DNA from 4 places in the Vreelandella sp. 162(4c) genome. Region 2 is predicted to be linked to each of the others. Evidence: predicted binding sites of a transcription regulator. Region 2 holds the regulator's gene; each other region holds the start of a gene.
What was found. Region 2 encodes sigma-54, which starts transcription at its own class of promoters, with help from an activator protein. Its sites were predicted from a motif close to TGGCACNNNNNTTGCTNT; they were not measured.

Region 1 (7,880 bases), 1.7 Mb from region 2:
CACTGGCCCTGAGTATCCTGAATCACATCCACACCGTGGAAAATAATCGGCGCGCGGTCATTGGGCAGCGACTGGTGGCAGGGCAGTAATAAATGCGCTGAGGCAAGCAGCTCTTGGGTGGGGAGTAGTCCAGCCTCAAAGAGCGTTTTGGGCCCATAGATATCGTCGTAGAGGGCGCTCAGCAGACGACTGCGCTGGATTAGCCCCGCTTCTAATGCTTGCCACTGTGGTTCATCAATCACCCAGGGTAGCGGGTCGAGCCGCCACGAACGCCCCTGGGTTTCATCATGCATATTGAAAATTACGCCGTTTTCAGCCAGTAGGCGCTGAATCTCGTCATGCTGCTGGTGACGACCCGTCGGGCCCAGGCCCTCCAATGAGCCGAGTAAGCTCTGCCAGCCAGGGCGTAACTGCCCCTGGCCATCGAGCATGGCGTCGAACGTGCCGGGCTGTCCCTTGCCTAGCTGGTGTAAGTAATCCTCAACGAGCCCGTTAGCCACGGGCGCGAGAAGTGAGGGAGAGACAGGGGCCGTCATTATCCTTGTAATCCTAAGCAGTAGGAGGCGGATTATCCTGCACTAGTCGCTAAGAGAAAAGCATTAGCTAGGCGTCCAGCGCAGGTCGAGGGTCTGCGGCAGTTCCAGGCTGGGGGTTTCCAGCTTGGGAACCTGATGGCCATGACTATGGCCGCTGTCACTAAAACGCCCCAGTCTTCGCGCTTCGGCTTCAAACGCATTGACCGGGAAGGTATCGAAATTACGCCCTGTGGGGTGCACTACGTAGTAAGTACAGCCCGCGACTGAGCGCTGGTTCCAGGTGTCGATCACATCAAACACCAGCGGCGCGTGAATGGGGATCTGCGGATGCAGCGCCGAGGGCGGCTGCCAAGCGCGGTAACGCACCCCGGCCACCGCTTCGCCGTTTCTGCCGGTAGCTGAAAGGGGCACCCGGCGGCCGTTGCAGGTCACCACATAGCGGTCACCGCTCATGCCACTCACCTTGACTTCCAGGCGCTCCACTGAGGAATCCACGTAGCGGGCAGTGCCGCCAGCTGAGGCCTCTTCGCCCAATACATGCCAGGGTTCGATGGCTTGGCGCAGCTCAATATCCAGCATGGGGGTGTGCAAGCGTCCGTGCAGCGGGAAGCGAAACTCCAGGAAGGGGGCGAACCACTCTAGATCAAAATCGAAGCCGTGGTGGCGCAAGTCACCCAGCACGTCGTCAAGGTCGCTCCAGAGGTAGTGGGGAAGCATCCAGCGATCCTGCAAGGCGCTGCCCCAGCGCACCGGTTTGGCTCGGTAGGGCGTTTTCCAGCAGCGGGCTACCAGTGCGCGGATCAGCAGCATCTGCATCAGCCCCATGCGGGCATGGGGTGGCATCTCAAAGCCGCGTAGTTCCAGTAAGCCGAGGCGACCGCTGTCGCTATCCGGCGAGTAGAGTTTGTCGATACAGAATTCGGCGCGGTGAGTATTGCCGGTTAAGTCGGTGAGCAGGTGGCGCAATAAGCGATCGACCAGCCAGGGCTGCACCACTTCGCCTTCGGGCATTTGCTGTAGGGCGATCTCCAGCTCATAGAGGGCTTCATGGCGAGCTTCATCCACCCGCGGCGCCTGGCTGGTGGGGCCAATAAACAGACCCGCAAACAGGTAAGAGAGACTCGGGTGGTGCTGCCAGTAGGTGACTAAACTGGCGAGCAGGTCCGGACGACGCAAAAACGGTGAATCGTCAGGCGTCAACCCGCCCAGGGTGACATGGTTGCCACCGCCGGTACCGGTGTGGCGGCCATCGAGCATAAATTTTTCAGTGCCCAGGCGGGTTTCCCGTGCTTCAGCGTAAAGCCGTTCGGTTTGTGCCACCAGGGTTTGCCAACTGGCCGCAGGCATAATATTCACTTCGATCACGCCTGGGTCGGGGGTGATCATAAAATTTTCCAGACGCGGATCCCGAGGGGGCGAGTAGCCCTCTATCATGACCGGGCAAGCGAGTTCCTTGGCGCACTCCTCAACGGTGCTAAGTAGGTCAAGGTAGTGCTCTAAGCCGGTCAGCGGGGGCAGGAAAATATTTAGGCGACCATCCCGTGGCTCCACACATAGGCTGGTGTGAATAACATTACTTTCCCTATCGCTGTTTGCCTGGGGCTGCTGTTGAACGGATTCGCCCTCGGGGTGTGATGGGCTCGGGTGGCTTGAGCGCCCCAAGCGTTCGGCATCACTGATATGCAGCTGTTCGGCGTTGCGGCGGGCAACTTCACCGTGAATATCACCCAGCTCAGGCCGAGGAGCGAACAGCGATTCAGGCTGCGGCTGCTCCTCTGGGGCAGTCCAGGGCAGCGCTGAAAGCGGTAAACGTAGGCCCATGGGCGAATCGCCGGGTACCAGAAATAAGTGGTCGCGCTTGAGTGGCCAGCGGCCACTCTCCCAGCGGTAAGCTTGACTGATCGAGTGGCGCAGCGGCAGGGCGTAGCCAACGACTTCGTCTAACCCCTGCTCCAATAAACGAGCTAAACGGTGGCGTTCGGCGTCATCTTTGAGATTGGCTTCGCGTGGGTCGACATTGACCGGCAGCGATTGCTCTTTCCAGAGGTAGTAGTAGGCATCTTCATACGCCGGAATCCAGTAGCGCTCAGCCACGCCCAGGCGTTCGCTAAGTGCTTTGGTAAAGCGTTGGGCAGTGGTGTCATCCACGGCTACCTTGGGGGCGCCTTCCATACAAGCTAGCCATTTTGGATCTCGCCATAGCGGCACGCCATCTTTCCGCCAATAGCAGGCCAGCGCCCAGCGCGGTAACGGTTCACCGGGGTACCATTTGCCCTGCTGTTGCTGAATAGCGCTGCCGGGCGCATAGGCGGCTTGCAGCCGGGTTAGCAGTGCCTCGGCGCGTTCGCGCTTATGCTCACCTAACGCTTCGGTATTCCACTGAGGGCTCTCCATATCATCGACGGATACAAACGTTGGTTCGCCCCCCATAGTAAGGCGTACGTCCTGCTGCAAGAGTTCAGCGTCCACTTGGTCGCCCAACGCGCAGATACGCCGCCACTGTTCATCGCTATAGGGCTTGGTGACCCTTGGGTCTTCATGGATGCGCTCGACCTCCATGGTCACATCAAAGGTGACTTCGCACTTATCCGAGAACCCGGTGATGGCCGCAGCGCTACCCGTCGTCGGAGTGGCGGCGAGCGGAATGTGTCCTTCGCCAGCGAACAGGCCTGAGGTGGGGTCAAGGCCTACCCAGCCAGCGCCTGGCAGGAAGACTTCGGTCCAGGCGTGCAGGTCGGTGAAGTCCACCTCGCTGCCGCTAGGGCCGTCCAGCGCTTTAACATCTGACTTGAGCTGAATGAGATAGCCGGACACAAAACGAGCGGCGAGGCCCAGATGGCGGAAAATTTGCACCAGCAGCCAGGCACTGTCGCGGCAGGAGCCGCTGGCGAGTGTCAGCGTCTCTTCGCAGCTCTGGACACCGGGCTCCAGGCGCACTAGGTAACCGATGTCATTCTGCAGGCGTTGATTAAGCGCGACCAGAAAATCGACGGTGGTAGTCGGTTCACGGGGAACGGCTTTGAGCCACTCCATCAGCCGTGGCCCTGATTCGGTTATTTCAAGATAGGGGCTTAGTTCTTGGCGCAGCGCTTCTGGGTAAGCAAAGGGAATCGTTTGCGCAATGTCGTCCAAGAAGAAATCGAACGGGTTAATCACCGTCATCGGGACGATTAGCTCGACGACAATGGTTAACTCTTGGCGCGGTTCAGGGAACACCACGCGAGCATTGAAGTTGCCGAACGGATCCTGTTGCCAGTTTAAAAAGTGGTCATCGCCGGAGAGTTTGAGCGAGTACGCTTCGATATGAGTACGGCAGTGGGGCGCTGGGCGCAGTCGAATAACATGGGGCGAAAGACGCACCGGGCGGTCAAAGTGGTAAGTCGTACGATGATACAAGGCAACGCGAATGGTCATGAGCCACCCTCAAAAGAACCGTTATTAACCGGCTGGTCGGTTGGGTTAAGGAATAACCGAACGTTTCGCAAGTATCGTTCCACTTTTACTTTTTTGCAGCCGCTATCTTAACTAAGACGTTTAACTAAAGTGGAAAGCGCTTTGTGCACCAATTTGACGCCACTTTTATGCACCAATGCGGCGCATAAAAGCGCTTTAATTTTCTCGTGCTCTCTGTCAAGCGGCGTTTAAGTAAGTGAACGTTGAAATATCGCAAAAGATGGTACGCATTTTGCTCTCATTTGTTTGATTGTTTTGCACGCGGCAGGCCTACACTGAGCATTGAGGAAGTTGCCGCTTCCACCCCCGCGCCAGGAGAGCGCCCATGAGCCAAGTGAATTGGAATAACTATGCGTGTCGTGATTACTACGATGAGCTGATGGCCGCTCCCGGTCAGCCACGCGAGTCAGCGGGTGAATTGTGCAACATGTTGGCAAGGTTTAGCGCCGAGGAGTTAGCGGAGCGAAAAACCGCGGCGGAGATCGCTATTCGTACCATGGGGATTACCTTCACCGTCTACTCTGAAGGCGCGATGATTGACCGTGCCTGGCCCTTTGATATTGTGCCGCGAATCATTCCCGCCAGTGAGTGGCGTAAAACCGAGGCAGGCCTTAAGCAGCGCGTGCAGGCGCTGAATCTATTTATCGATGACCTTTACCATGATCAAAAAGTCATTAAGGACAAAGTATTGCCCGCCGAGGTGCTGGCACAATCGGTTAATTTCCGCCCCCAGTGTGTTGGCATTAACCCCCCTCACGGCGTATGGGCTCATGTATGTGGCTCTGACCTGGTGCGCGATGGCGACGGGACGCTCTACGTGCTGGAGGATAACTTACGCATTCCTTCCGGTGTCTCCTACATGCTGGAAAACCGCAATGTCACCAAGCGGGTACTGCCGGAGCTGTTCGCCTCAGGCAAGATTTTGCCCGTTGATGACTATGTGGCTCAGCTTTACGACATGCTGGCGGCGATGTCGCCAAGGCCAGGTGATGACCCCCAGGTAGTGGTACTGACCCCCGGGATCTACAACTCTGCCTATTTTGAGCACGCCTATCTTGCCCAGCAAATGGGCGTCGAGCTGGTGCAGGGAAGTGATCTACTCGTTGATGACGATGATGTGGTGTACATGCGCACCGTGGAAGGGCTACGCCGGGTCGATGTTATTTACCGCCGTGTAGACGATGAGTTTCTCGACCCGGAAGCATTTAACCCGGAATCCATGCTGGGGGTGGCGGGCCTAATGCGCGCCTGGCGGGCGGGGAAAGTAGCACTTGCCAATGCGCCGGGGGCTGGCGTGGCGGACGATAAGGTCGTTTACGCCTTTGTTCCCGCGTTGATTCGCTACTACCTCGATCAAGAGCCGCTGATCCCCAACGTGCCCAGCTACCTGTGTATGTTCGAGGACGATCGCCGCTATGTACTCGACCACCTGGATGAATTGGTAGTGAAACCGGCCAATGAGTCGGGGGGCTACGGTATGCTCATTGGCCCACGCTCAACCAAAGAGACCCGCGAAGAGTTTGCCCGTTTGATTAAGGCGAACCCGCGCAACTATATGGCTCAGCCTACCCTGGCACTGTCGACCACGCCTACGCTAGCGAATGGATTACCGCAGCCGCGCCATGTGGATTTACGCCCTTTCATACTCTCTGGACCTGAAATCCACGTTACCACCGGTGGCCTCACCCGCGTGGCATTGATAGAGGGGTCGCTGGTGGTGAACTCCTCTCAAGGTGGTGGCAGTAAAGACACCTGGATTGTAGAAACCGACGACAAGGCGGCAGCGGCCGCGGTGAAAGGAGCCTAACGCCATGCTGTCACGCGTTGCAGAGAACCTCTACTGGATGGCGCGCTATATTGAACGTGCGGAAGACACTGCCCGTTTGCTGAGTGTCAATAGCCACCTTATGCTCGATTTGCCGGGGCGCCTGCCGTTAGGTTGGGCACCGCTTATCGAAATGACCGGCAGTCTGGAAGCCTTTACCGCACGCCATAAAGACTTTGATGAACGCAATGTGGTGCACTTTTTATGCGCTGATACTGACAATGATATTTCGATTATCTCTGCGCTTGCCAGTGCCCGTGAGAACCTCAGAACCACTCGGGATGTGGTGCCTCGGGAGATTTGGGAAGAGGTTAACCAGCTCTATCTGAGCGTGGCCGATCATGCCGAAAACGGCGTTAGTCCACGCCGTCGCGATAGCTTTCTCAAAAGCGTCATCCGTAGCTGCCAGGCGTTGACAGGCCTGATTGAAGGCACGTTAAGCCATGGCCCTGCGCGTACCTTTATTGAGCTGGGGCGTCAGTTAGAGCGGGCCGATATGACTACCCGTATTGTGGATGTGCGCTCTGCCAGCCTGCTGCCGCAAAACCCTGAAGAGCTGCTGCCGTTTGAAAACCTGCAGTGGATGAGCGTACTCAAATCGCTCACCGCCTACCAAATGTACCGTCAGCAGGTACGCTTACGCGTTCGGGGCCCGGATGTGCTGCGCTTTTTGCTGCAAGATCCTAATCTGCCACGCTCCATTGCCTGCAGCTTGGAGACGCTGGGCCATGAGCTGACGCTACTGCCAAGACAGGATCGACCGGCAGCGACCGTTTCACTGGTGCGCGCCGATGTGGTGGATGCCGATATTCAAGCGCTGGCCCACTCACCCAGCAAGCTGCACCTGTTTATCGACGAACTTCAGATCGGCTTTGCCGCTATCCACGATACGCTTAGCGCAACCTACTTTGTGAATGACGACAGCGTGCCCCGCGTTACCCAAAACCAGAGTCAGAGCCAGAGTCAAAGCCACGCAGGGGATAACGATAACGACTAACCAGTGGGGGAGTCGCGCTCTAGCGGGCTGGCGGCCTGCACGATTCGATGCAGGTACGTCAGCTTCTCGCGCACCGCTGGGGCAAGCACTCCTGGGGCCAAATCGAGCAGGCCCATATCCCGGTTGAGCTCATTCACTGCCATCCCTACCTGATGAAAGGCAATCAGCATGCTCTCCAGACTGCCGTCGTACTCAACGGGGGTAATGCCCATGTGCAGTGCGGTATCCAGCACGGCGACCATATCCAAGTAGTAGGCAAATGTTTCAGCAAAATCTTCCCAGGGGTGCATGGTGGCGTAAGCAGAGATGAAGCGATTAGGCCAGTCGCTGGGCGCCCCCTGCTGGTAGTAGCGCTCTAACGCTTCGGCATAGGTTGGCCGGTGGTGATTGCCAAATACCGCACGGCAATTCTCTTCATCGCGATCCTTAACCAATACATCCCAATAGTAGTGGCCGATTTCATGGCGGAAATGACCAATTAATGTGCGATGGGATTCGTTCATGTCGACCCGCAAGCGCTCGCGTTCAACGTCGTCGGCTTCTTTGATGTTGATGGTGATATGCCCTGCTGCATGGCCGGTATACACCTTCTCTGGCTTGGCGGTGGAACGCCATAAGCCCTGGTCGGGGAGGGCATCAGCCATAAATGAGAAGCTTAACGGCACAGCAATGTCGTCGTCTTTGGTACCGTGGGGAAGTTTAAGTAGATCCAGAGTATGAAAAAGGCGCCGTTTAGCAGCCTCTAGTGCCGCCCAACGCTCACGGTGGCCTGCAATATTGAGGTCGGGTATTACTTCGTTGTAACGACAGCAGTCGCAGAGCGTGTCCGCTTGGCCGTGTTCCATCACCACCAGCCGATTACATACGTTTTCAACAGCGTAGTTGTGGCACTTCATTAGCGCTGTATCGCAACCCGGGTGGGTACAGCGATAGCCGCCGTTATCCAAGGGCTCAATGGCCACGATATTGCTACAAGCAGGGCACCAGCCTACTTCTGACTGACAGGCAAGGCAGTGGGTGTTTTCGTAGAACAGCGGATTGCCACAGCGGCAGTGAAAGGTCTGCATAG
Region 2 (7,880 bases):
GCATTGCCGTCACGCTATACGTGGGTCAACGTAAAGGCAGCGCTTCATCCACTGATGCCAGCAGTGCCTCGATCCAGGCAGCCGTAGAGAAAGCGCTGGCGATTGCCCGCTATACCGGCGAAGACCCGGCCGCAGGGCTGGCCGATGCCTCCCTTATGGCTACTGAGTTACCCGATCTAAAAGTGCACTACCCCTGGGCGCTCACAACGGATGAGGCGATTGAGTTAGCGCTTGCCTGCGAGCAGGCGGGGCGAGACGTTGACGGCATCTCACAGTCAGATGGCGCGTCTCTCTCCAGTGGCGAAGGGGTGCGCGTTTACGCCAATAGCCACGGCTTTTTAGGTACCCAAAAGGGCAGTAGTCACTCTCTTTCTTGCATGCTGATTGCCCAAGACGCGAGCGGTATGCAGCGTGATTATGACTACACCTCTGCCCGTGACCCCAAGGCGCTACGTGACCCCGCTGAGGTGGGGCGCGAAGCCGCGATGCGTACGCTGCGCAGGCTAGGTGCTAAACGGCCGCCAACGGGCACCTTTCCGGTGCTGTTTGACCCATCGTTGGCCAGTGGCTTGATTGGCCACCTGCTCGGTGGGTTAGCCGGTGGTGCGCTTTACCGGCAGGCCTCGTTTTTGTGCGACCGGCTCGGTACACCATTGTTTCCCGACTGGTTTAGTCTCGAAGAGCGGCCAATGGAGATTGGCGCCACGGCAAGCTCACCGTTTGATGGCGAGGGCGTGCAAACGCGCAATAATCGCTTTATCGATCAGGGACGCATTGCCAGCTATATGCTCTCTTCTTACAGCGCTCGTCGTCTCGATATGCAAACCACGGGCAATGCCGGTGGGGCACGTAACGTGCGTTTAGCGGCGCCGCTGCAATCACGCGAAAGCTTGTTGCAAGAGATGGGGCGGGGTATTTGGGTGACTGAGTTGATGGGCCAAGGTGTCAACGGTGTGACCGGTGACTATTCCCGCGGTGCAGCAGGTTTTTGGGTCGAAAATGGAAAGGTGCAGTACCCGGTCGAAGAGTTCACCATTGCCGGAAACCTGGAGCGGATGTTTGCTGGCTTAGTAGGTATTGGCGATGACACTGATACCCGTGGCAGTGTTCACACGGGTAGCTGGTTGATTGATGCCATGACCGTGGCGGGGGACTAACAAGCCAAGCGGCGGCTTACTGATCCTCCTCAAAGCGGGCGTCGAACAGCGCTTGAATCGCTTCAAGCGCCTGTTCGGCGTCATCGCCTTCGGCGGTGATTCTAAGCTCGGTGCCACAAGGTGCGGCAAGCATCAGCAGTGACATGATATTGGCGGCGTCGGCGGCCTGTTGCTGTTTGTAAACGCGTATTTTTGCCGTGAACTGTTGGCCGCATTTGACCAGTTTTGTCGCCGCGCGAGCGTGTAGCCCGCGTTGATTGGTAAGTGTAAGTATGCGTTCTGGCACCCTGGTTCCTTTTCGCCGAGTGGTGTCATTAATGGATAGACGCGCTTAAGAGGTCTCTGGCCGCTCGTTAGGTGTGGAAGCGCTGACGAGGGGAGCGGCCAACTGTTCGCTTATGGTGTAGTGCAGACCCAGTTCGCGGTGGCGAAGTTGAACTTCGCCCATGCTAGGAGTCAATTTTTCCGCTAACTTCTCGGCCATATAGACCGAGCGGTGCTGGCCACCAGTACAGCCAATCGCGATAGTCATGTAGCTACGTTGGCTATTCTGGTAAGCGGGTAGCCAACGCTCTAGCCAGGCCAAGATGTCGTCGCTCATGGCATCAACAATCGGATAGCTGTTCAAAAAAGCCACGATTTCCGCGTCGCGGCCAGTGAACTGGCGCAGCGTTGGATCCCAGTACGGATTTGGCAGGCAGCGCACATCGAAGACCAGGTCGGCGTCTAACGGTACGCCGCGTTTATACCCAAACGATTCCAGCGTTAGCGTCAGCTTGTCGCGCCGCTGATGGGCTACTTGGTCGGTAATGCGACGGCGTAAATCGTGCACCGATAATCGTGATGTATCGATCAATAGATCGGCCAGATCGCGAATATCCTCTAGCGTCGTCTCTTCTTTATTGATCGCCTCTTCCAGCGTCATTTCGCTATCGCGGGTCAGCGGATGACGGCGACGCGTTGCTGAGTAACGCTCAAGCAGTATGCGAGCATCGGTGGTCAGGTAAATAACTTGGAAGTCGATTTTACGCTGGCGCAACTCGTCTAATAAAGAGGGCAGGCGCTCCAGAGCTCCCGGCAAATTGCGGGCATCAATACTCACCGCTAAATGTGCTCGGTCGCCCTGGTCACGCAGTTCATCCACCAACGACCCCAGCAACATAGCTGGGAGGTTATCAATCGCGTAGTAGCCAAGATCTTCCAGCGCTTGCAAGGCGATAGATTTACCTGACCCGGAGCGGCCGCTAATGATCACCAGTTGCATAGAGTCTCTCTTTGCTTTGATCAAGCTGCGTTGAGGGTGGTGAGCGGATAACCTGCTGTGATCTGCCCTGAACAGGGTTTCAGACCCTTAGGCCGCTGATTGCTCGCGAATTTTGGCGGTAATCAGCTCAAGCAGTTCGCGCTGGCTGGCTGCTTTACGCAGTTGCTGGCGCGTGTCCGCATCATTCATGATGGTCGCTACCTGACCCAGTAGTGAGAGATGCGTGTCATCTGCCTCTTCGGGTACCAACAGGACAAACACCAGATCTACCGGGTCGCCGTCGATAGCGTCAAAATCGATCGCTTCAGCCAGTTTCAAAAATCCAGCGATAGGGGCGTTGCAGTGGGGGCTACGCGCATGAGGAATAGCCACGCCGTTACCAATACCCGTACTACCTAAGCGCTCGCGGCCGATTAAACGGCTAAACACTTCTTGGCTGTCCAGGCTGGGGATATTTTGGGCGATAAAGGTGCTGTAAAACTCCAGCACCCTTTTTTTGCTGCCCCCGGGGACGTCGAACAGAACGCGTTCCGGGGGGAGTATGGTTTCCAACGTCATTGAATTAACGCACACCGGCGCCTTGGGCGCGAGCTTGTGCTTTTTCCTTGTGTTTAACGAGTTGACGGTCGATTTTGTCCGCTAGTGCGTCGATAGCGGCGTACATATCACTGTCTAGGGCTTCCGCATGTAAGTCAGCACCTGCGGCGTGCAGCGTACAGGCGGCCTGCTGGCGCTCTTTCTCCACTGATAAGGTGACTTGCACCGTAGTTATATTGTCGTAATGGCGCTCTACACGCTCAAGCTTTTCGTTGACATAGTCACGCAAGGCGTCAGTCAGTTCTACGTGATGACCAGTGATATTTACTTGCATTGACGTGCTCCTTATCCATCGGACTGTACTTCGATTGTAACCCTTTTTGCCGCGTTGCAAAGCCCTTGTCGAGAGTTTCCCTGAAACGTTAACGAAGTTAGCGCAAACGACGCCGTTCACTGGAAGAGGGAATGCCCATGGCTTCACGGTATTTCGCCACCGTACGACGCGCCACTTGAATCCCTCCTTCGCCTAATAGCGTCACTAAGCGGCTGTCTGAAAGCGGCTTGCCGGGCGGCTCCTCTTGAATCAGTTTCTTGAGTCGTGCACGGATGGCGGTGCTGGAGTGGCTGTCGCCATCTTGACCGCTCACCTGGCTTGAGAAAAAGTATTTGAGTTCAAACACACCACGGGGTGTATGGATATATTTTTGCGTCGTTACCCGTGAAATAGTCGACTCGTGCATCTCCACGGCTTCGGCAATGTCGGCCAGTATCAGTGGTTTCATGGCTTCTTCGCCGTGCTCTAAAAAGCCAATCTGGCGGGTAATGATTTCGCGACCAACACGCAGCAGCGTATCGTTTCGGCTAGAGAGGCTCTTGATCAACCAGCGCGCTTCCTGCAAGTGCTCTTTGAGAAACTGGTTGTCATCGCTTTTATCCGCACGCTTAATCAAGCTGGCGTAGTCGGGCTGAATGCGCAGCCGTGGCAGGGCCTCGGGGTTGAGCTCTAAATGCCAGCCTTCATTATCGTGGCGGACGACTAGATCGGGGGTGACATAGCTGTCATCGGTGTCGCCGTAGGCGCTGCCTGGGCGTGGGTCTAGGCTGCGAATAAGCAGGATGACATCGGCCAGCTGTTCGTCGTCGAGCCCTAGACGGCGTTTCAGCAGACGCATATCGTCTTTGCCAAGCGCTTCGAGAAACTGCCGCACCAAGCGGCGGGCGGGAACCAGCAGTGGCGTATCATCGGGGAGAGCGGCGAGCTGCAGCATCAAGCATTCACGCAAGTCACGGGCAAATATGCCGGTCGGCTCAAACTGCTGGAGCTTGAGTAGAATGGTTTCCACTTCGCGCTGGCTTAGCCCGTCAATGCCCTGGGCACGAAGCCCTTCACGGATGTCGTTGAGCGGCTGGGTCAGGTAGCCGTTGGCGTCTAGCGCGTCGATTAAACTTTCCGCGACAAGCTGCTCGCGAGCGCTAAAATCGGTCATGGCGAGTTGCCACAGCAGGTGGCCATGAAGGCTCTGCCCGGCTGCCTGGCGCTCAAAGTCGGGGCCTTCGCTGCTGCTGCCCCCCTGGCTTCCCATATCTTGATAGGTATCTGACCAGTCGCTATCTACCGAGAGCTCAGTAGGGATGCTCTCTGACCACTCTTCTTCCTTAGGCTCGCTGACAGCCTGTTCACTAAATTCATCTTCCTGCTCCAGCATGGGATTGGCATCGAGGGCCTGCTGAATTTCTTGACGAAGATCCAGCGTAGAGAGTTGCAGCAGCGCAATGGCCTGCTGCAACTGGGGCGTCATGGTCAGCTGTGTGCCGATACGCAGTTGGAGAGAAGCTTTCATGACCATCTGAGAACCACTCGTTAATCAGAATGCTCCACCCTAGTGCGAGTGAGTGCTTGGCGCAAGTGCAATAAGCATGCCATTGGTCGTAAAGTTGTTTTAAAGCGCTATTTAGGGGCAATTAAGGCAAAAACATTACAGGCGAAAATCGGCGCCCAAATACACATCCCTTACTTTTTGGTTGGTGAGAATCGAGGCGGGCGAGCCACTGGCGATGATTTGCCCATCGCCGACGATATAGGCGGTATCGCAAATGTCTAGTGTTTCACGCACGTTGTGATCGGTGATCAGCACGCCGATATGGCGCTGTTTCAGTGCACGAATGATGGTTTTAATCTCACCTACCGAGATGGGGTCAACGCCCGCAAAAGGCTCATCGAGCAGAATAAAAGCGGGCTCTGTGGCTAGCGAGCGGGCTATTTCTACACGCCTGCGCTCGCCGCCCGAAAGGCTCATGCCCAGGTTGTCGCGAATATGGGTGATATGGAAGTCTTCGAGTAGCGCTTCCAGGCGCTGTTCGCGGTCGCTGCGGTTAAGCTCTTTGCGGGTCTCGAGTATCGCCATAATATTCTCGGCAACCGAGAGTTTGCGGAAAATAGACGCCTCTTGAGGTAGATAGCCAATCCCCGCGGCTGCGCGCTCGTGCATGGGGGCGCGCGTTAAATCCACATCGTCGATACCCACCTTGCCAGCGTCGGATTTGACCAGCCCAACAATCATATAAAATGAGGTGGTTTTGCCCGCGCCGTTGGGGCCCAAAAGGCCAACGACACTGCCTTGGGATATCTCCAGATTGATGTCTTTGACCACTCGGCGGCGTTTGTAGCTTTTAGCCAGGTGGTGGGCATAAAGGGTTTTGATCGGCGCAGTGTCTGCAGTGGCCACAGCTAGGCTCCCTATTGTTCAGGCTGAAGGGTCATGCGTATGCGCTGGGGCTCGCTGCCATCAACGTCAGAGCGCGCTTGAATCACTTCTCGGTCAATAAAATACTCAAGGCGACCGCCACTAAAGGTGTCCTCTTGCTGGGTCAGTTCGGCTTGGTCGATCAGCTCTACGCGACGCTCGGCGACGTGATAAATAATCCGCCGCGCCCAGCCTTCCGTGGGGCCTTCTTGCCCTTCGCCTTGATGGCGCAAGTAGGCGCGCTCACCGGTAGCGGTGGCTGTCGAGAGTTCGCCCGCGTCGTTGCGTTCGATCTCTACCCGCTCGCCGCGCAGCTGCATTTCGCCTTGGCGAATGTCCACATCCCCAGTATAAACAGCTGTGCCTGCCCGCTGATCAAGATCTAAACGGTCGGCTTCCACTTCCACTGGGGCCTGGGAAGATGAGTTGGTTTGGGCTAACACTGATAAAGGTATCGCTAAACCGAACAGTGCAGTGTAGAGCAGGGCTGGGGAAATCATGGCTTTCATGGCGGTTCCTATTAGCGTTGTGTGGCCGGGGGGTGCGTGCCGCGCACATTATCCGTTAAGCGAACCTGGCTGGTGTTAAGCCAAACGTCCATACGTGAAGCGCTCATTTGCTGCGGCGGTTGCTGCATCAATACCGGTGTGTCACTCCAGGCATGCTGCTCGAGGCCATCATAGTGCAGTAGCTCGGTATCTAGCTGCCAGCCTTCATCTGGTGCAAACAGTCGAGCCGAACCTGACAGCAGCAGGGCTTGGGTAGCGGTGTTGAGCGTGCCTACAGCGGCGCTGGCCAGCCACTGACGGTTTTCGCTGTCATACAGTACTGCCTCGGGCTCTTCCGTCCAGGTTTCGCTGCGCTGCGGGGTATGGATAAGGCGCGGTGTTTTTAGCGACTGCATGACACTGCCGTTATCCCCGAATAGGGTAATCTCGGCATTTTCCAGCACGTGGCCAGGTTCCTGAGCCTGTGCTTCGGGATCGATGCTGGTGTCTTGAGGCCCGCGTGGGTCAAGCCATACCAGCAGAATCCCCAGCGCGATGACTAGCCCGGCTAACCAAAGGCGTACTTTAAAGCGTTTAAACATTTACGTGCGGCCGTGCAGATAGGTGTCGAGCACCGCGCCCCAGTGTCCTTGAGATTCAAGCAGCGTATCGCAGATCTCACGCACGGCACCGTGGCCACCCAAGCGTTCGGTAGTCCAGTCGGCGTGGGTATGCATATAATCTGGTGCGTTAGGTACGGTAATGCCGACGCCGCATCGTTTGATAGCCGCTAGGTCGGGTAGGTCGTCGCCACAATAAGCCACCTGCTCTAGTTCAATATCGAGGCGTTGGCAGAGCCCGCGCAGTGTGGCCAGTTTGTCTTCACAGCCTTGGTGAACATGGTCAATGCCGAGTGCTGCCGCGCGTTGGCTAACCATGGGGGAGTCGCGCCCGGTAATCAACGCGACATGTACGCCCACGCGTTTGAGAAGCTTTAGCCCGTGGCCATCCTGGGTGTGGAATGCTTTGATTTCGATACCATCGGCCTGAAAGTAGAGGCGCCCATCGGTAAGGACGCCGTCAACATCCAGTGCTAGCAGGCGTACACGGCGGAGTCGGTCGAGTAGCGAGGCAGGTAGGGTCATAGAACCTCCATATCAATCAGTTCGTAAAGCAGGTCGTGTTGGCGCCGCTGGGTTAAATAACGCCGCTGGCGAGCAGGTCGTGCATATGTAGAGCCCCAATTGGGCGCTGTTGTTCATCAACCACCGCTAGCGCGGTAATACGGCTTTCTTCCATGATGCGTACCGCTTCGGCCGCCAGGATATCGGGGCCTATGCGTTTGCCCGGTCGAGTCATGACATCATCAACGAGCACGTCGCGCAGATTATGGAATTGATCCAGCGTGCGGCGTAGGTCGCCATCGGTGTAGACCCCGGCTAAGCGTCCTTCACTATCCACTACGCAGGTAAAGCCAAGCCCTTGCCGGGTAATTTCTAGTAATGCGTCGCGCAGCGGGCTGCCCAATGCGACCTGGGGCAGGCGTGCGCCGTCGTGCATGAGGTCTCTAACGCGTAGCAGTAAGCGCTTGCCTAAACTGCCGCCGGGGTGGGAGAGGGCAAAATCTTCAGCGGTAAAGCCGCGTGCTTCCAGTAATGCAACCGCCAGTGCATCACCCAGGGCGAGAGCC
Region 3 (7,880 bases), 2.4 Mb from region 2:
AATACGCCATGCGCACAAAGCCGCGCCCGCGAAGCTTGCCATTGACGAACAATGCCATGCCTAGCGCCAGTGCGATGGAAGTAGGAATCGTACCGACTGCGTAGATTAAGTTGTTACGAGCTACTTTCCAAAACGTCGGATCATCGAACAACACCTGATAATTTTCAAGGCCTACGAATTCAGTGGGTGCACCGCGAAAGCCGGGTAAAAACAAGCTGTTAATGACCGTTGTTACGGTCGGTAAATAAGCAAAAGTCGTCAGCAGTAGCGCAGCGGGAAGCAGTAGAAGCGCGCCATAGAGCTGCATTTTGCGGTGGTTGGTGAATGACATAAAGACGTACCGCACGTTGGAAAAGCCGGGGCATGCCCCGGCGACAGTGAAATGCCTAGATTAGCGGGCGTAGCGGCGCAACACGCTGTCGGCCTCTTGCTGCGCCTGACTAAGCGCTTCTTGCGGCGTCATTTGACCGGTTAATGCCGCCTGCACGGCGTTATCCAAGGCGCGGCGAATGCGGCCACCCTGGTAGGTGGAAAGCTCTGCCGTGCCGTGTTCAAGCTGGTCGCGGGCGACTGCGGCGGGTGGGAACTCTTCCACATAGCCTTGTAACGCATCGGTTTCGTAGGCGGCGGGGCTAACGCCCATATAGCCAGTCTCAATCGACCAGGCAGCGGCGCGCTCGGGAGCGGTCATCCAGCGAATGAAGGTCATCGCCGCGCGCTGTTCTTCTTCAGTGGCGTCTTCAAAAATGTAGAAATTGCCGCCGCCGGTGGGGCTGCCGCGCTGGGTTTTCATCGGCAGCATGGCGACGCCAAAATCGAAATTGGCTTCGCTGCGTACGGCGGTCAGGTTGCCCGTGGTGTGCCACATCATTGCCGTGGACTCTTCAAGGAAGTTCTGGCGCAGGGTGCCCCACTCGATGGTGCCGTCGGGCATGGCATTGTGCTCGCTGGCCAGTGATACCCAGTACTCCAGCGCTTCAACCGCTGCGGGGTCGTCGAAGTAGACCTCGGTGCCATCTTCGCTCATTAGCCGGTGGCCGTTCTGAAAGGCAAAGGCTTGGAACATCCAGTAGGGGTAGCCAGTCGACGGCACCATCACGCCCCACTGCTCGCCGTTGGAGGCTTCGCGAACGGTCGCGGCCATCTCGGCCATCTCTTCCCAGTTTTCCGGGGGTGTTTCGGGGTCTAGGCCAGCGGCTTCAAAGGCGTCTTTGTTCCAAAACAGTACGATGGTGGAGCGCTGGAAGGGGATGCCGTAGGTTTTGCCATCCAGTTGGCCATTTTCCATCAGCCCTGGATAGAAGCCATCGAGCCATTCGCGCTCTTCATCGGTTTCGACCAGGTCGTCAAAGGCGACGATGGCGTTCTGCTCAATCAGCTCGTACAGGTCGATGGAGAACATGACCGATAGTTGGGGCGTATCATCCGCTTCCATCGCCGACATGGCGCGCACGCGGGTGTCGTCGTAGTTGCCGGCGTAGATCGCTTCCACGTTGATATCGGGGTATTCGCTTTCAAACTCTTCCACCAGATTATCAACGACGTCGGTGAGTGCACCACCCACCGCGACCGGGTAATACATGGTCAGATCGACGCTATCCGCGTTTACCTGGGCGGCGCTTAACAAGCCCGCTGCCAGGGCGGTCATTGTAAAAGGGGTACGCAAACGCATAGGAGACTCCGCAAGTGTCAATACTGCTGTCAGTGTTGGAAAGAGCCCACCGCCGGTGGACGAGGAACGCTTCGAGATGAGCTGGGTAAGGGGGGCGGCGTCAGGTCATCACGCCGCAGGCCTTCGGCATCGAAAAGGTGTGTATTCTTTGAAGCCCAATAGAGGCTGCATGGCTGGCCTGTCAGTGCCTGCTTGCCGCTAAGCCGCACGCGAAGGGTGTGCGATCCCACCGCGACATAAGCAATGGTGTCCGCTCCCAGATACTCTTCACTTAATACGTTAGCGGGTACGCCGGAAGCGGGTGCGGTTCGTAGTTCGATATCTTCCGGGCGGATGCCCAAGTGTCCACCAATGGCATCCAAGGGGGCTACGGGGGTACTTGGTTCGCCTTCGATAACGGCGCCATTCTCACCGGCCACTAGGGGCAGCAGGTTCATGGCGGGGCTGCCAATAAAGCTAGCGGCAAAAGCGCTAGCGGGGCGGTTGTAAAGCTCGTCCGGGGTGCCGTCCTGCACGATTTTGCCGTGCTGCATCAGAATCACACGATCGCCCATGCTCATGGCTTCCACCTGGTCGTGGGTAACGTAGATAACCGTCATATTCAGGCGGTTCTGTAATGCTTTGATTTCCCGGCGCATGTCGCTGCGCAGCCGGGCGTCCAGGTTGGATAGCGGTTCATCCATCAGGCAGATCGGGTGTTCGGAAATAACCGAGCGCGCCAAAGCAACCCGCTGGCGTTGGCCGCCGGAAAGCTGGGCAGGTTTGCGGTTCAGATAATCGGTTAAATCAACCAGTTCGGCCACTTTGGCTAGCCGCTCGCGCTGCTCGGCTTTGGGTACCTTGCGGCTGCGCAGGCCAAACACGATATTGTCAGCCACACTCAAATGCGGAAACAGCGCGTAGGACTGAAACACCATGCTCAGCCCACGGTCGCCGGGTGGCAGGCGTGTGACGTCGCGCTCGCCGATATGAATCCGCCCGTTGCTGGCCTCTTCCAGGCCCGCGATCATGCGTAGCGTGGTGGATTTACCGCAGCCTGAAGGGCCGAGCAGAATGACAAATTGCCCAGGCGTGACATCGAAGGAGATTGCATCGACGGCAGTGGTCGCGTCCCAACGTTTAGTGACGCGTTCCAGGCGAATACGCGATTGGTTTGACATAGCACACACATCACCGGCTGTTGGTTGTTATTGGTTCAGCTTGTGTTGAAGGTGTTGCCGTTTCATGACACTTACATGGATGGTTTATGACAGCCGCTGTGTCAAGCAGAAAATCACTTGGCGACTTTAATGCCATAGCGCTGCAGCCGACGCACCACGCTGGATTGACTAATGCCCAGCCGCTTGGCAATGGCATAGGTGCTTGGGAGCGTGTTGCACAGCTCTTCAAGCGTTTCACGCTCCAGCCGCGCTAGGTACTGTTTGAGGGTTTCCTGGGGCTCGAGTGCTACTGCCGACGCTGCTGGCGAGGCGCTCGGCAAACTGGCTGGGTGCTGCTCGGCGTGAGGAAGCGCAGTAGGTACTTCGATTTGATCGGTGGGGCTGGAAAGCCAGGCTCTCTCTAGCCAGTTCTCCAGCTCGCGGACGTTACCCGGCCATTCGCCACCCATCAGCGTCGACCAAACGCGGGTATCAAGGATTTTTTGCCGCCCATAACGCTGGTTGAGCCGGTTTAAACACGCTTCAACCAGGTCGGGGATATCCTCCCGGCGGTCACGCAGCGGCGGCAGGGTGACCGGGATCACATTGAGGCGGTAGTAAAGATCCAGACGGAAAAGTCCGGCCTCTACTTGCTTGCCCAAATCCTGGTTGGTCGCCACGACCAAGCGAAAATTGACCTTGCGTGATCGGGTGTCACCCAGCCGGGTCAAGCTGCCGTCCTGAATCACCTTGAGCAGTTTGGTTTGCATCAACAGCGGCAGCTCGCCGATTTCATCCAAAAATAGCGTACCGCCCTCGGCCTGCTCTAACAGCCCGGCTTTGCCCTGGCGAGCGGCACCGCTGAAAGCGCCGGGCTGGTAGCCAAACATCTCGGATTCAAACAGATTCTCTGGAATCGCCGCACAGTTAACGTCAATAAAGGGGCCGTCACAGCGCTGGCTCCAGCGGTGTAGCTGCTTGGCAAAGGCGGTTTTACCCACACCTGATTCACCCAGCATCAGCACATTGGCATCCGAAGGGGCGACCCGCTTAAGCAGTAGCGCAATTTCACGCATCACGCTGCTACGTACCTGCAAATTGTCCAGGGCGTCATCCAACGCCTGCTCTTCCGCGTCTGGCGCTGCCTGACTGCGCTTTAAGTGTTCGCTAAAGCGTTTTTGTAGCAGCGCATACTCGTCCTGCAATAGCTGCAAGTCGGTTAAGTCCCGCGAGCGGCTGATAATGCGCTCCAGCTTGCCGTCGACGAATACAGGGTAGGCTTCGGCAATCACCCGGCGACCTGTTCCGGTGACCTGCATAAGCTGCGCAGGCCGGCGGGTGCGCATCACTTCCATGGTGATAGAGGGCTTGAGCACCCCGGCCGCTTGCAGTTGCTGCACACTACTGGAGAGCAGCTCTTCTCGGGATACTCCGTAGACCGCTTCGGCCCCTGGGCTAATGTCAACTACTTGCCCATCGCCACTGACGATAAAGAAGTGGTCGTTTGCGGTCTCCACAATGGTTCGCAGCACGCGTTTATCTATTTCACTCATCGCAGCCGACTCCTCTGAGTGATTCATTTATGAATCTTTAATTCATAAATGAATTAAAAAAGCCTCTGGTTGATTCATTTTTGCATTGTTTGGTCGCTAATCCCACCACTTTATAGGCATCTACGACTTGGCATGGTCTGTGCAATGTCTTTAGAAGGTTAGTAAAAAGAGCTAGGCCAATACCTACACCGTGCTCACCGCCAAAAATATAAGGAGATGTGTATGTCGGAGTTTAATCAGCCCCTGGGTGGAAACACCATGCCGCGCTTTGCAGGCCCTGCCACCATGATGCGCTTGCCTACTCAAGAGACAGCCGAGGGATTAGACGCTGCGTTCATTGGCATTCCCATGGATATCGGCACTTCAAACCGCCCCGGGACGCGGCTTGGGCCACGCCAGATTCGCGATGAGTCGCGCATGCTGCGCCCCTACAATATGGCGACCCGCGCCGCGCCCTTTGAAAGCCTGCAGGTGGCGGACATTGGTGATGTACCCATCAATACCTTCCACCTGCCTAAAAGCGTCGACATCATCACCGCCTTTTACGATGACGTGCTGAAACATGATTGCATTCCGCTGACCCTGGGCGGTGAACATACGCTCACGCTGCCTATCCTTCGCGCCATGGCCAAAAAGCACGGCCCGGTGGGATTGATTCATATCGATGCTCATGCCGATGTAAACGAGCACATGTTCGGTGAGCCAATTGCCCACGGCACGCCGTTTCGTCGTGCCCAGGAGGAGGGCTTATTGGCCCATGGCAAGGTAGTGCAAATCGGCCTGCGCGGTACCGGCTATGCCGCTGAAGATTTTGACTGGTGCCGCGACCAGGGCTTTCGAGTCGTTCCCGCCGAAGAGTGCTGGTATCGCTCGCTAGCGCCCTTGATGGCCGAGGTGCGTGAGCAGATGGGTGATATCCCGGTTTACATCAGTTTCGACATTGACGGCCTGGATCCTTCTGTTGCCCCCGGAACCGGCACGGTGGAGATGGGTGGACTGACCTCTAGCCAAGGATTGGAGCTGGTTCGCGGTGCCGCTGGGCTGAATATTGTCGGCGGCGACCTGGTGGAAGTGTCACCACCTTATGACCCCAGCGGCAACACCGCGCTGATGGGCGCCACGCTGCTGTATGAAATGCTTTGCGTACTGCCGGGCGTTAAACACAGCGAGTGACGCCGACCAAATAGCTAACAAAGAAATAGCGACTAAATAAAAAAGTACTGACCTAGCTACGCCGCCAGCCACCTCCAATAATCACTTCCAATGGGTGACCCCTATGTCGTATAGCAACGTTAAATCGGAACAGCCGACCTCGTCGGCACCGATACCCCGCGCGCACTTACTGAAATTTATCATTCCATCGCTAATTGGGGTGCTGCTGTTTCTCGTCCCTTTTCAAGTGGGCGATACCATCAATATCGGCATGGGGCTCATGGCCGATAGTCTGCAGGCTTTGCTGGGCTCGGCGCTGCCGGCCATTGCTGTCGTTGTGCTCTGCCTGTCGGTGGTAGCGACGATTTACGCCAAGCTAGCTAACCCTTCCTGGGCCAAAAAGGGCATGCTGCACGAAATGTTTCATGTCGGGCCAGTGTGGTTGGTGATGCGCGTTTTAGGCGCGCTGTTTGCTGTGATGACCTATTTTCAGTTCGGGCCTGAGTTCGTGACCGCTTCCTTTACCGGTGGCGTGATGCTCAATGACCTGGCGCCGGTACTGCTCACCTTCTTTTTCTTTGCCGCGCTGCTGCTGCCGTTTCTGGTCGAGTTTGGCTTTATGGAGTTCATCGGCAGCCTGGTACGTAAACCGTTTCGGATAATTTTTAACTTGCCGGGACGCAGCGCCATTGATGCCACCGCTTCATGGATGGGCTCGGGCACTGTCGGTGTGCTGATCACCACGCAGCAGTACGAGCAGGGATTCTATAACCGCCGGGAAGCCTCGGTGATTGCCACCAATTTTTCCGTGGTGTCGATTGCGTTTGCGCTGCTCGTCACCAGTTTTGTCGATATCAACCACCTGTTCGTGCAATTCTACTTTACGGTGGTGGTTTCGGGGTTAATCGCTGCGGTCATTGTGCCGCGCTTGCCGCCCCTGTCGCGCAAATCCAATGACTACTACGAGCCTGTAGGCTGCCAACTGAATGAGGAGCGGACGGAGAAAGTGGGTCTGTTTCGTTACAGCTTGATTCAGGCCACCAATCGCGCCGCCGGTGCTCCCGGCCCCCGTGAGCTGGCACGTTTGGCGCTCCTCAACGTGATGGATATTTTCCTCGGCTTACTTCCTCTGGTGTTTGCCATTGGTACGGTGGCGCTGATTCTGGCGGAATTTACCCCGCTGTTTACCTGGCTTTCCTACCCCATGGTACCGGTGCTTGAGCTGCTGCGGATTCCTGAAGCAGAAGCGGCGGCGCCTGCCACGCTGGTGGGTTTTGCTGATATGTTCCTGCCCGCGGTGTTGGCGACCAATATCGAAAGCGAACTCACCCGCTTTGTGATTGCATGCCTGTCGCTCACCCAGTTGATCTACATGTCGGAAATCGGCGCGCTGCTGCTCAAGTCGAAAATTCCCATCAAGCTCTGGGAGCTGGTCGCCATCTTCCTGCTGCGTACCGCCATTACGCTGCCGATTATTGCCTTCATGGCCCACACGTTTTTCTTCTAAGGGGCCTGCAATGAACGCTGATGCAACGAGCAATCAATCGACTATGACCTGTGCCGAACTGCTGATCCGGCTGCTGCGCGATACTTACGGGGTACGTGCCCTGTTCGGCATCCCGGGCGTGCATACGGTGGAGCTTTACCGCGGCCTGGAAGGCAGCGATGTGAGGCACGTTACGCCACGCCATGAGCAGGGCGCCGGGTTTATGGCCGACGGCTATGCCCGCGCCAGCGGCCAACCGGGGGTGTGCCTGATTATTACCGGGCCAGGGATGACCAATATCGCCACCGCCATGGGCCAGGCCCTGGCGGACTCGATCCCTATGTTGGTGATCTCCAGCGTTAACCGCCGCGACACCTTAGGGTTAGGCCAAGGGCGACTGCACGAGCTGCCCAGCCAGCAGCAGATGATCAGCGGCGTGGCGCGGTTCAGCCACACCCTGTTGGACGCCAATACGCTACCCGAAGTGCTGGCCCGCGCCTTTGCCGTGTTCAACGGCGCGCGACCGGGCCCAGTGCACATCGAAATCCCCATCGATCTGTTCAATGCACCGGTGAAAACGCCGGCGAGTTGGCAGGCGCCTAGGCTCTATCGGGCCGCGCCTGATCCAGAAGGGCTTGCCGAAGCCGCCCGTTTGTTACATGCGGCGAAACAGCCCCTGGTGCTATTAGGCGGTGGCTGCGTTTCAGCCCCAGAAGCAGCGCGAGCATTAGTAGAAAATCTTGATGCCCCCACGGTAACGACCATTAACGCCAAAGGGTTGCTAGGACGTGACCATCCGCTGGATTTGGGCGCTAATGCCGCGTTGCCCGCAGTTCGTGAACTAGCCGTCAATGCCGATGTGATTCTGGCGGTGGGCA
Region 4 (7,880 bases), 800 kb from region 2:
CGCAGCAGTGAGTAGCGACGTTCAGGGCGCGGCGCATCCCACTGGGGTTCGACATCGCGCGGGTTCACCTTACCGCGCTCTAAATGATCCAGCGCCAGCAGCAACGCTCGAGTTGCTTTAATATCAAACGACGCCTGAGCGGCTTGACTGCTTGCCTGACTGCGCTGGAACTCATCAATCAGTGTATCAGCGTGGTAATCCTCGGGTGTTAGACCATCGGTTTCCAAGCTATTCAACGCAGCCACCAGTGACTCAACCGCCACGGCTGCCTGCCAGGCGGGCTGCCCATCACGCAGTTGATAAAACTCAGTAACGGGTAGCCGCTGCGCCTCAACCGCGCTTAATTGCTGGGCTAACGCCTGTTGTAACGGCGCTGAATCCGCATTCGCATAGCTAATGCCTAAAGGGCTGTGGGTAAGCGTGAGACAAAGAGCGACCCCTATCGCCCATTGTCTTAGTGGCTGTATCTCGTTCATCGCCCTCTCCTTGCGTTACTATAGTCTTCCACATCGCCGACCCTGTTTTTTATATTAGTCGGCTAATCTTTATAATGACTTATATTGCTCGTAGGATCGACTTTTATGGCTCTTCGTTTAAATGTTGCCACGTTATTATTTTCTCTCCCTTTTACATTATTTACATTACCGCTCCACGCTGCCAGTTTCTTCGCCCAAGTTGATTCAACGCCACCTCGCGGCATACTGCCTTTACACCATCAGTTGCTGCAGCTCGCCCCCCAGGCCTCGCCCGATGCGCTGCGTTTAGCCGCCCAAGCGCTTAACTGCGCCGAGCCTAATGCCGAGCGCTTGGCAGTGATCGATTACTCGCTGCCATCTACCGAGCCGCGCTTGTGGGTATTTGATTTGCGCCAGCATAAGCTACTCTTCGAAGAGCTGGTCTCCCACGGCCAGGGGTCTGGCGACGCCCAAGCAGAGACGTTTTCCAATACCCCCGATAGCCATCAATCCAGCATTGGCCTATTTCGCACTATGAACAGCTACTATGGGCGCAACGGCTATTCACTGCGCCTGGAGGGTCTGGAACCCAACGTCAATGACTTGGCGTTTGAGCGCGCTATTGTGATCCACGGCGCGGACTATGTAAGCGACGCCTTTATCACCCAAACGGGGCGGCTCGGTCGCAGCCATGGCTGCCCGGCGGTACGCGAGGACGTCACTTACCCGCTGATCGACAGTCTAAAAGAGGATCAGTATGTGTTCGCTTATTATCCCGATGCCGAGTGGCTGGCCACCTCCGCGTTTTTAGGCTGCACGGCCACCGCCGCACAGCTAGCCCGGCGCTAATGTTACCCAGAATCTTAATGAGGGGAACGTTAACAACCTCAGCCTTACAGGCAATCAGTAGCTGAATTTTATCATTTTCGGCCGCTAAATCAGGCGCACAGGGGAACCCTCTGCAATACTTTGTGACAAATTAACACAAAATATTGCTATCTGCCGTAGGTGTCTCTGCCATGTTCACCTTTATGCACCCGTACCAAAAAATTCGCCGCCTGGAACAGGAAGTTGCCGAGTTACGCACTCAGCTTGACGCTGCTACCCCCTCCCCCAGTTGTCGATTATTGAGCCTGATGAAACCGGCACAATCCATCGGCATGCTGCAGGCAAGAGGCGCGGATATGCTGGCTTCTCTCAATAGTGGCATACAGGAGTACGCGGATCAGCTTGCCGGCGAGCGGGCCACCCTAACGGAAACGGTTAATTTAATTGCCACCGCTGAACAGGCGGTCAGTAGCCTTGACCAACGCTGCCACGACACTGAACGTACCGAAGCGTTACCCCCATTAGTGTTAGCTAAAACTCTGCACGCCTTAAGCCAGCTACAGGTCGCTCTCGCCCGTAGTGCAGGCCACGCCCAGGCGTTAGCGGTAAGTACGGCCCTCGAAACGGCCCATAGCCAAGGTCTGCTTGGCAGCACCGATGCCGCTAGCCAGCAATCTCCAGGATTGGCAGCCATTGCAGACGATGTCCACCGCTTAGCGTTGACTATGCACAGCTTGAGCCATCAGCTCAGCCTACTGATGGAGCAAATTAATAGCCAGGTAAGAGAACACTCGCAGGCCGTAGTGAAAAAACGTCTGGCCGACGAGGAGATTACCCATTCCGCGCAAGCAGCCAAGCAGGCAGTGCATCAGCTTGCTGACCAAGCTCAGCATATGCACAAGGTGATTCATCACAATGCCACCGCTGCGTTTTTACACTCCGCGAAGCTTGATCATGCGGTGTGGAAGTGTCGGCTTTATAAGCAGCTCCTCTCTGCCAACACAGACACTCCCCTAGAAGACCATCACCAATGCCGTTTAGGGCGCTGGCATCAACATGGAGAAGGTCACCAACGTTACGCCCGCACTGAGGCCTATCGAGCGCTGGCGGCACCCCATCGCCGTATGCATGACAGTGGCGCGGAAGCACTTAAGTTTGCCCGCCTGGGCGACCGCAATGGTCAACTGGCCGCCTTGGGAGTCATGGAAGAAGCCAGCCAGCAGCTCGCCCTGCAGTTGGACAACCTCATGGAGCACGCCATGTATGAGGCGCCCTATTCAACCAATCATCACTCACCGCTTGCGGGCGCACCTTAAATAGCCGTTGTACGCTAAATAGCCTTTCGTCTTATCTAGCCGCCTATGCCATGCTGGTTGCAATAAAACCACTTTCCTCACCAGCAGCAATGGGAAAAAGCATATGGCACAGGTCAAAAAGCTAGATCTCGCGTTACAAGGCGGTGGCGCCCACGGGGCTTATACCTGGGGTGTCATTGATCGCCTACTGGCAGATGACCGCATTGAGATTGAGGGCATCAGCGGCACCAGCGCCGGGGCAATGAATGGCGTGGTAATGGCCGATGCGCTCACAAGAGGCGATAAAGAGACCGCTCGGCAAGCACTGCACGACTTTTGGCAAGCGGTGAGTCGCGCGGGTATGGCCAGCCCCATCCGCCGCTCTCCCTTGGACATATTGACCGGCAACTGGAGCCTGGATCACTCGCCCGGTTTTATTGCGATGGATCTATTAAGCCGTGTGGCCTCCCCCTATCAACTCAACCCACTCAATATAAATCCGCTGCGCGATATCGTGGCCGAACATATTGATTTCGAGCGGGTTAGGCAATGCCAACAGCTTAAGCTGTTTGTCGCGGCCACTAACGTACGCACGGGTAAACAGCGGGTGTTCCGCCGTGAAGAGATGAGCGTTGACGCGGTGATGGCCTCCGCTTGCTTGCCCTTTATATTCCAAGCAGTGGAGATCGACGGCGAAGCGTATTGGGATGGTGGCTACATGGGTAACCCCGCCCTGTTTCCTCTCATGGAGGAGTGCAGCGCACGGGATATTCTGCTGATACAAATCAACCCAATCAGCCGTAACGAAGTCCCCACCTCGGCATCGGCCATTATGAATCGCCTCAACGAGATCACCTTTAACTCAGCACTGATTAAAGAGATCCGTATGATTGCGCTGCTTAAGCATACCCTCGATGAGCAAGGCATTGAAAACTGCTACCAGCAGGCGTTGTTCCACCGCATTAGCGGCGAGCAGGCACTTGAGGGCCTCTCTGTCTCCAGCAAATCCAATTCTGAGTGGCCTTTTCTATGCCATCTTTTCGAGCAGGGACAAGCTGCCGCTGAACGTTGGTTAAGCGAACACTTTGAAGCGATTGGTAGCCACTCCACACTGGATATTGATGCCGTCTATTTACATGAATAATGGCTGCACGTTCAGTCCGCCCATTGCACCCTTCTAGCACCAAGATGCCGCAAAATCGGCGTTGCATGCCCAATCATGCAGCATAGACTTGATCACTCATCTCTAATACGCACAACAAAAATAAATTAAGATATTGATTTTTAGCAATAAATATTCAACTGGCAAACTACCTGCATAACTCCTACCAGTGGTGGTAGGCGTGGACCAGGCCCAGTCGGGTACGAGTGCGTCGAACCTGACCTTCAACGGTGAAGGCATGTTCTCGTCAATTGTTTGCGTAACGCGCTAACTTGTTTGCGTTGCGTAGCGATCAACTCGTTTTATGCCCCGTGAGGCCATCCCATGGACATACGCAACAAAGCCAACCGCATTCGGCTGTTTAACTTCTCGACTCCTCAGATGCGCGCTTTCCACTTTTCATGGTTCGCGTTTCATATCTGTTTCTTCGGCTGGTTCGGCATCGCCCCTCTTATGGCGATTGTTCGAGAAGACCTTTCACTGACTCAAACACAAATCGGCAATACGATTATCGCTTCGGTAGCGATCACGGTCATTGTGCGCCTTGCAATTGGCGTACTGTGTGACCGCATCGGCCCGCGTAAAACCTATACCGGGCTACTGATATTAGGCGCTATTCCGGTGATGGGCATTGGCTTGGCCGATAGTTTTGAAACCTTTTTATTGGCGCGCTTAGCCATTGGGGCCATTGGCGCCTCCTTCGTGATTACCCAGTACCACACCTCGATGATGTTCGCCCCCAATGTGGTCGGTACCGCCAACGCTACTAGCGCAGGTTGGGGAAACCTGGGTGGTGGCACCACGCAGATACTGATGCCACTAATCTTCTCGGGTATGCTGATGCTGGGCGTTAACGAAGCCTTTGGCTGGCGTTTAGCGATGATGGTGCCTGGTGTAGTGATGTTCTTTACCGGCATTGGCTACTGGTTCTTTACCCAGGATGCCCCCAACGGCAACTTCAGCGACCTGCGCGCACGGGGTGAACTGCCTGAAGCTTCTGGCGAAAATGGTGCCGCGCAAAGCTTTCTAGCCGCCGCCAAGGATATTCGTGTTTGGGCGCTGTTCGTTGTCTATGGCCTCTGCTTTGGCGTGGAACTGACGATCAACAATATTGCCGCCATCTACTTCTTTGATAAGTTTGAGCTTACCCTGGCCACCGCGGGTCTGATTGCCGGTCTGTTTGGTTTAATGAATATTTTTGCGCGTACTTTAGGCGGCGTCTTCTCGGATCTTTTCGCTAAGCAAGGGGGCTTGAAAGGACGCGTTCGCTGGCTGTTTATTGCCTTGGTTTGCGAAGGTATTGCGTTGGTAGCGTTTTCGCAGATGCACGTATTAAGCCTAGCGATAGGTATCATGCTGGTGTTCAGCCTGTTTGTGCAGATGGCGGAAGGCGCTACTTTTGGCGTGGTTCCGTTTATCAACAAAAAGGCACTGGGTGCCGTAGCAGGCATAGTCGGCGCTGGCGGTAACGTGGGCGCGGTAGGCGCTGCCTTTCTGTTCCGCAGCGAAAGCCTGACCTATCAGCAAGGTCTGTTCTATTTAGGCCTCACTGTACTGATCCTGGCTTCATGTGTGTTGGTGGTACGCTTTAGCGATGCTACCGAAGCAGAAGAGGCCAAAGCGTATAGCGACGCAGTAGGTGATGATGTAGGCGCGGGCGCTCTGTCGTTACGCTAAGCGCTTTCCAGTACACTCATACTTCCATAACGTTCCTGTTCACTCCCATACGCTTCAGCATGGTATGGGAGAATAACGGTATGGGAGTGTTCACATTTAGGCGGCGAGTCACCAAGGAAATTTCTATGTCTTCAGCGCAGCAACTGCTCTTAACCGCCATCCGTTGCGATATCGACAACCTTACCCACCTTGCCACCACCGCCGATATTGTCGGCGACATCAGCCGCTTTATTCATATGCTCCAGCGTGAACGGGGCGCATCGACGATTTACCTTGTTTCCCAGGGGCAGCGCTTCAAAACCCGCCGCGACACCTACCGGCAACACAGTCAGCAGGCCGAAACACTAATGCGCCAACGGCTGGAAGCGCTCAGTGAGGAGGCCCGCCCCCAGGCCGCCGCGCGCTTACTGCGCCGGATTGCCGCCGTCTGGTACGCGCTTGACGAACTTGGCGCGCTTCGCCAGGCCATTGATACCTTTGCTATCACCCCCGATGCAGCGACCCAGGCGTTTAACCAGTTGACCAGTGGCCTACTAGCCATTGTGTTTGAGGCCGCAGATACCTCTATCGATCCCGATATTACCCGCACGCTAGTAGCGATTTTCCACTTAATGCAAGGCAAAGAGCTGGCGGGCCAGGAGCGCGCCTGCGGCGCCTTTGGCTTTACCCATGGCCACTTCGACGAGCCTCACCGTGCCCTGCTCAACCAGCTAATGTCGGATCAACAGCGCTGTTTCGACACCTTTGTAGAGTTTGCGACACCCGAAGCGCAGCAGGCATGGCAGAAGGAGCTTTCACCGCGCACGCTGTCGGGTATTTGCCATCTACGCGATATCGCCTGCCAACGCTCGTCGGCAAAACAATCACCACCCAAAGAGACACCCGATAAGCTGGGTGAAACCTGGTATGAACTCACCACGCTGCGCATCGACTCAATGAAAACGGTTGAAGATGCGCTGATTGAACAACTGAGTGTGCTTTGCCACCGCAAAATCGCCCAGGCCGAGGAGGCTTTAGAAAAAACCAAGGCGGATCCCTGTCGCCCAACATCCGCCCCCTGCGAGCAGCTGTTGGCGCTGAATGGAGCGCAACCATTAGGTGACCTGACCGCCAACGCTCTCACCTCCCCCCTGGGCCGCTCGCTGATCGAGCTCACCCAAGCCCAGGCCAGCCGCTTACAAGGGCTCAGCGATGAGCTTGAAAATACCCGCAAAGCGCTACGAGAACGCAAACTGATTGAACGCGCCAAAGGTCTCATCATGGCCCACCAGGAGATGAACGAAGAGGAGGCCTACCGCTTTCTGCGGAAAACCTCAATGGATCAAAGCAAAAGCATGGCAGATATGGCTCAAGCGATACTGGATCTCTCAGCGATGCTAAAACGCAACGATGCTAAAACGTAAAGTAGATGGGCTCCTCGTTAGCAGTCAGTTAGCAGCACAATACCAAGCTGCTTAAGCCTATATTTGCAGGATGCTGTCACCTTAGCCATGCTAAAAGCTCACTTGACTGACCAAGCAAGGAGCGCACCCCATGCAACACCGCGTGCTATTAATTACCGGCGCATCTAGCGGCATCGGTGCGGCCACCGCTCGCGCAGCTGCACGTGAAGGCTATAAGTTAGTACTCGCTGCACGTTCTAGCGACAAGCTCACCGCACTGGCGCTAGAGCTGGGGCCGGAAAACGTACTGACCTGTGAGCTGGACGTGATTAACATGGAACAGCAGCAGGCCATGGTTGAGCAGGCGCTGGAAACCTTTGGCCGCCTGGATGGCGTCTTTGCCAACGCTGGCCGTGGCGGTTCACCCGGCGGCTTTAGTGAAGCCGACCACGACGCATGGCGTGAGATGATTCTCACCAATATCTATGGAGTGGGCCTCACTATTCAAGCCTGTTTGCCCGCCCTTAAACGCAGCAAAGGCCATGTATTGCTCACCGGCTCAGCCGCAGGCCGCACGACTATTCCAGGCTCGATGTATAGCGCGACCAAGTGGGCGGTCACCGGAATTGGCTACAACTTACGTGAAGAGTTACGTGGCACCGGCATGCGTGTGACGCTAATTGAACCTGGAATGGTCGACACCCCCTTTTTTGATGAGCCGCCAACTCATGCCTTAGAAGATCGCGATATCGCCAATGCGGTAATTTACGCACTAGCGCAACCTGCCCATGTAGATGTGAATGAAATTCTTATTCGCCCCACTCCACCTTTAAGTGAGGAGTGAGGAGCCAACGAACCTGTATATCCGCCACCTGGATAGTCGACACCTTGCAATTCATCTGCAATGGCCGCATAACGTGTAATTACCAAGCGCGCTAAGTAATTTTTCACCCGACGCGCCCACGAATTAATTTGCAGGTGATCCATGAGCCAACTCGCTTCCACGGCACTTTCCGTTCTTGATCTGGCACCTATTCGCCAGGGCGGCAGTGCCGCAGAGACCTTTCGCGATAGTGTTGCC

Region 1: the regulator sigma-54 is predicted to act here: its motif matches at 4,211-4,228, upstream of AC4EYZ_RS19660 (circularly permuted type 2 ATP-grasp protein).
Region 3: the regulator sigma-54 is predicted to act here: its motif matches at 4,493-4,510, upstream of speB (agmatinase).
Region 4: the regulator sigma-54 is predicted to act here: its motif matches at 3,882-3,899, upstream of AC4EYZ_RS05865 (NarK family nitrate/nitrite MFS transporter).

The regions. Positions count from the first base shown of each region.
Region 1 is NZ_CM176981.1:4,275,632-4,283,511, forward strand. Features, by position in the region: gene AC4EYZ_RS19650 (circularly permuted type 2 ATP-grasp protein) at 1-536, opposite strand, end outside; gene AC4EYZ_RS19655 (transglutaminase family protein) at 600-3,950, opposite strand; gene AC4EYZ_RS19660 (circularly permuted type 2 ATP-grasp protein) at 4,315-5,796, shown strand; gene AC4EYZ_RS19665 (alpha-E domain-containing protein) at 5,801-6,811, shown strand; gene AC4EYZ_RS19670 (zinc-binding metallopeptidase family protein) at 6,808-7,878, opposite strand.
Region 2 is NZ_CM176981.1:478,819-486,698, reverse strand. Features, by position in the region: gene pmbA (metalloprotease PmbA) at 1-1,157, shown strand, start outside; gene AC4EYZ_RS02235 (HPr family phosphocarrier protein) at 1,174-1,443, opposite strand; gene rapZ (RNase adapter RapZ) at 1,489-2,421, opposite strand; gene AC4EYZ_RS02225 (PTS sugar transporter subunit IIA) at 2,509-2,979, opposite strand; gene hpf (ribosome hibernation-promoting factor, HPF/YfiA family) at 2,984-3,292, opposite strand; gene AC4EYZ_RS02215 (RNA polymerase factor sigma-54) at 3,390-4,805, opposite strand; gene lptB (LPS export ABC transporter ATP-binding protein) at 4,935-5,684, opposite strand; gene lptA (lipopolysaccharide transport periplasmic protein LptA) at 5,696-6,211, opposite strand; gene lptC (LPS export ABC transporter periplasmic protein LptC) at 6,223-6,792, opposite strand; gene AC4EYZ_RS02195 (KdsC family phosphatase) at 6,793-7,335, opposite strand; gene AC4EYZ_RS02190 (KpsF/GutQ family sugar-phosphate isomerase) at 7,388-7,880, opposite strand, start outside.
Region 3 is NZ_CM176981.1:3,517,668-3,525,547, forward strand. Features, by position in the region: gene AC4EYZ_RS16150 (carbohydrate ABC transporter permease) at 1-331, opposite strand, end outside; gene AC4EYZ_RS16155 (ABC transporter substrate-binding protein) at 392-1,672, opposite strand; gene AC4EYZ_RS16160 (ABC transporter ATP-binding protein) at 1,702-2,832, opposite strand; gene AC4EYZ_RS16165 (sigma-54 interaction domain-containing protein) at 2,946-4,364, opposite strand; gene speB (agmatinase) at 4,587-5,537, shown strand; gene AC4EYZ_RS16175 (YjiH family protein) at 5,641-7,023, shown strand; gene AC4EYZ_RS16180 (5-guanidino-2-oxopentanoate decarboxylase) at 7,034-7,880, shown strand, end outside.
Region 4 is NZ_CM176981.1:1,283,428-1,291,307, forward strand. Features, by position in the region: gene AC4EYZ_RS05845 (L,D-transpeptidase family protein) at 1-476, opposite strand, end outside; gene AC4EYZ_RS05850 (murein L,D-transpeptidase catalytic domain family protein) at 582-1,304, shown strand; gene AC4EYZ_RS05855 (CZB domain-containing protein) at 1,475-2,599, shown strand; gene AC4EYZ_RS05860 (patatin-like phospholipase family protein) at 2,703-3,722, shown strand; gene AC4EYZ_RS05865 (NarK family nitrate/nitrite MFS transporter) at 4,065-5,417, shown strand; gene AC4EYZ_RS05870 (nitrate- and nitrite sensing domain-containing protein) at 5,543-6,820, shown strand; gene AC4EYZ_RS05875 (SDR family oxidoreductase) at 6,951-7,643, shown strand; gene AC4EYZ_RS05880 (LLM class flavin-dependent oxidoreductase) at 7,785-7,880, shown strand, end outside.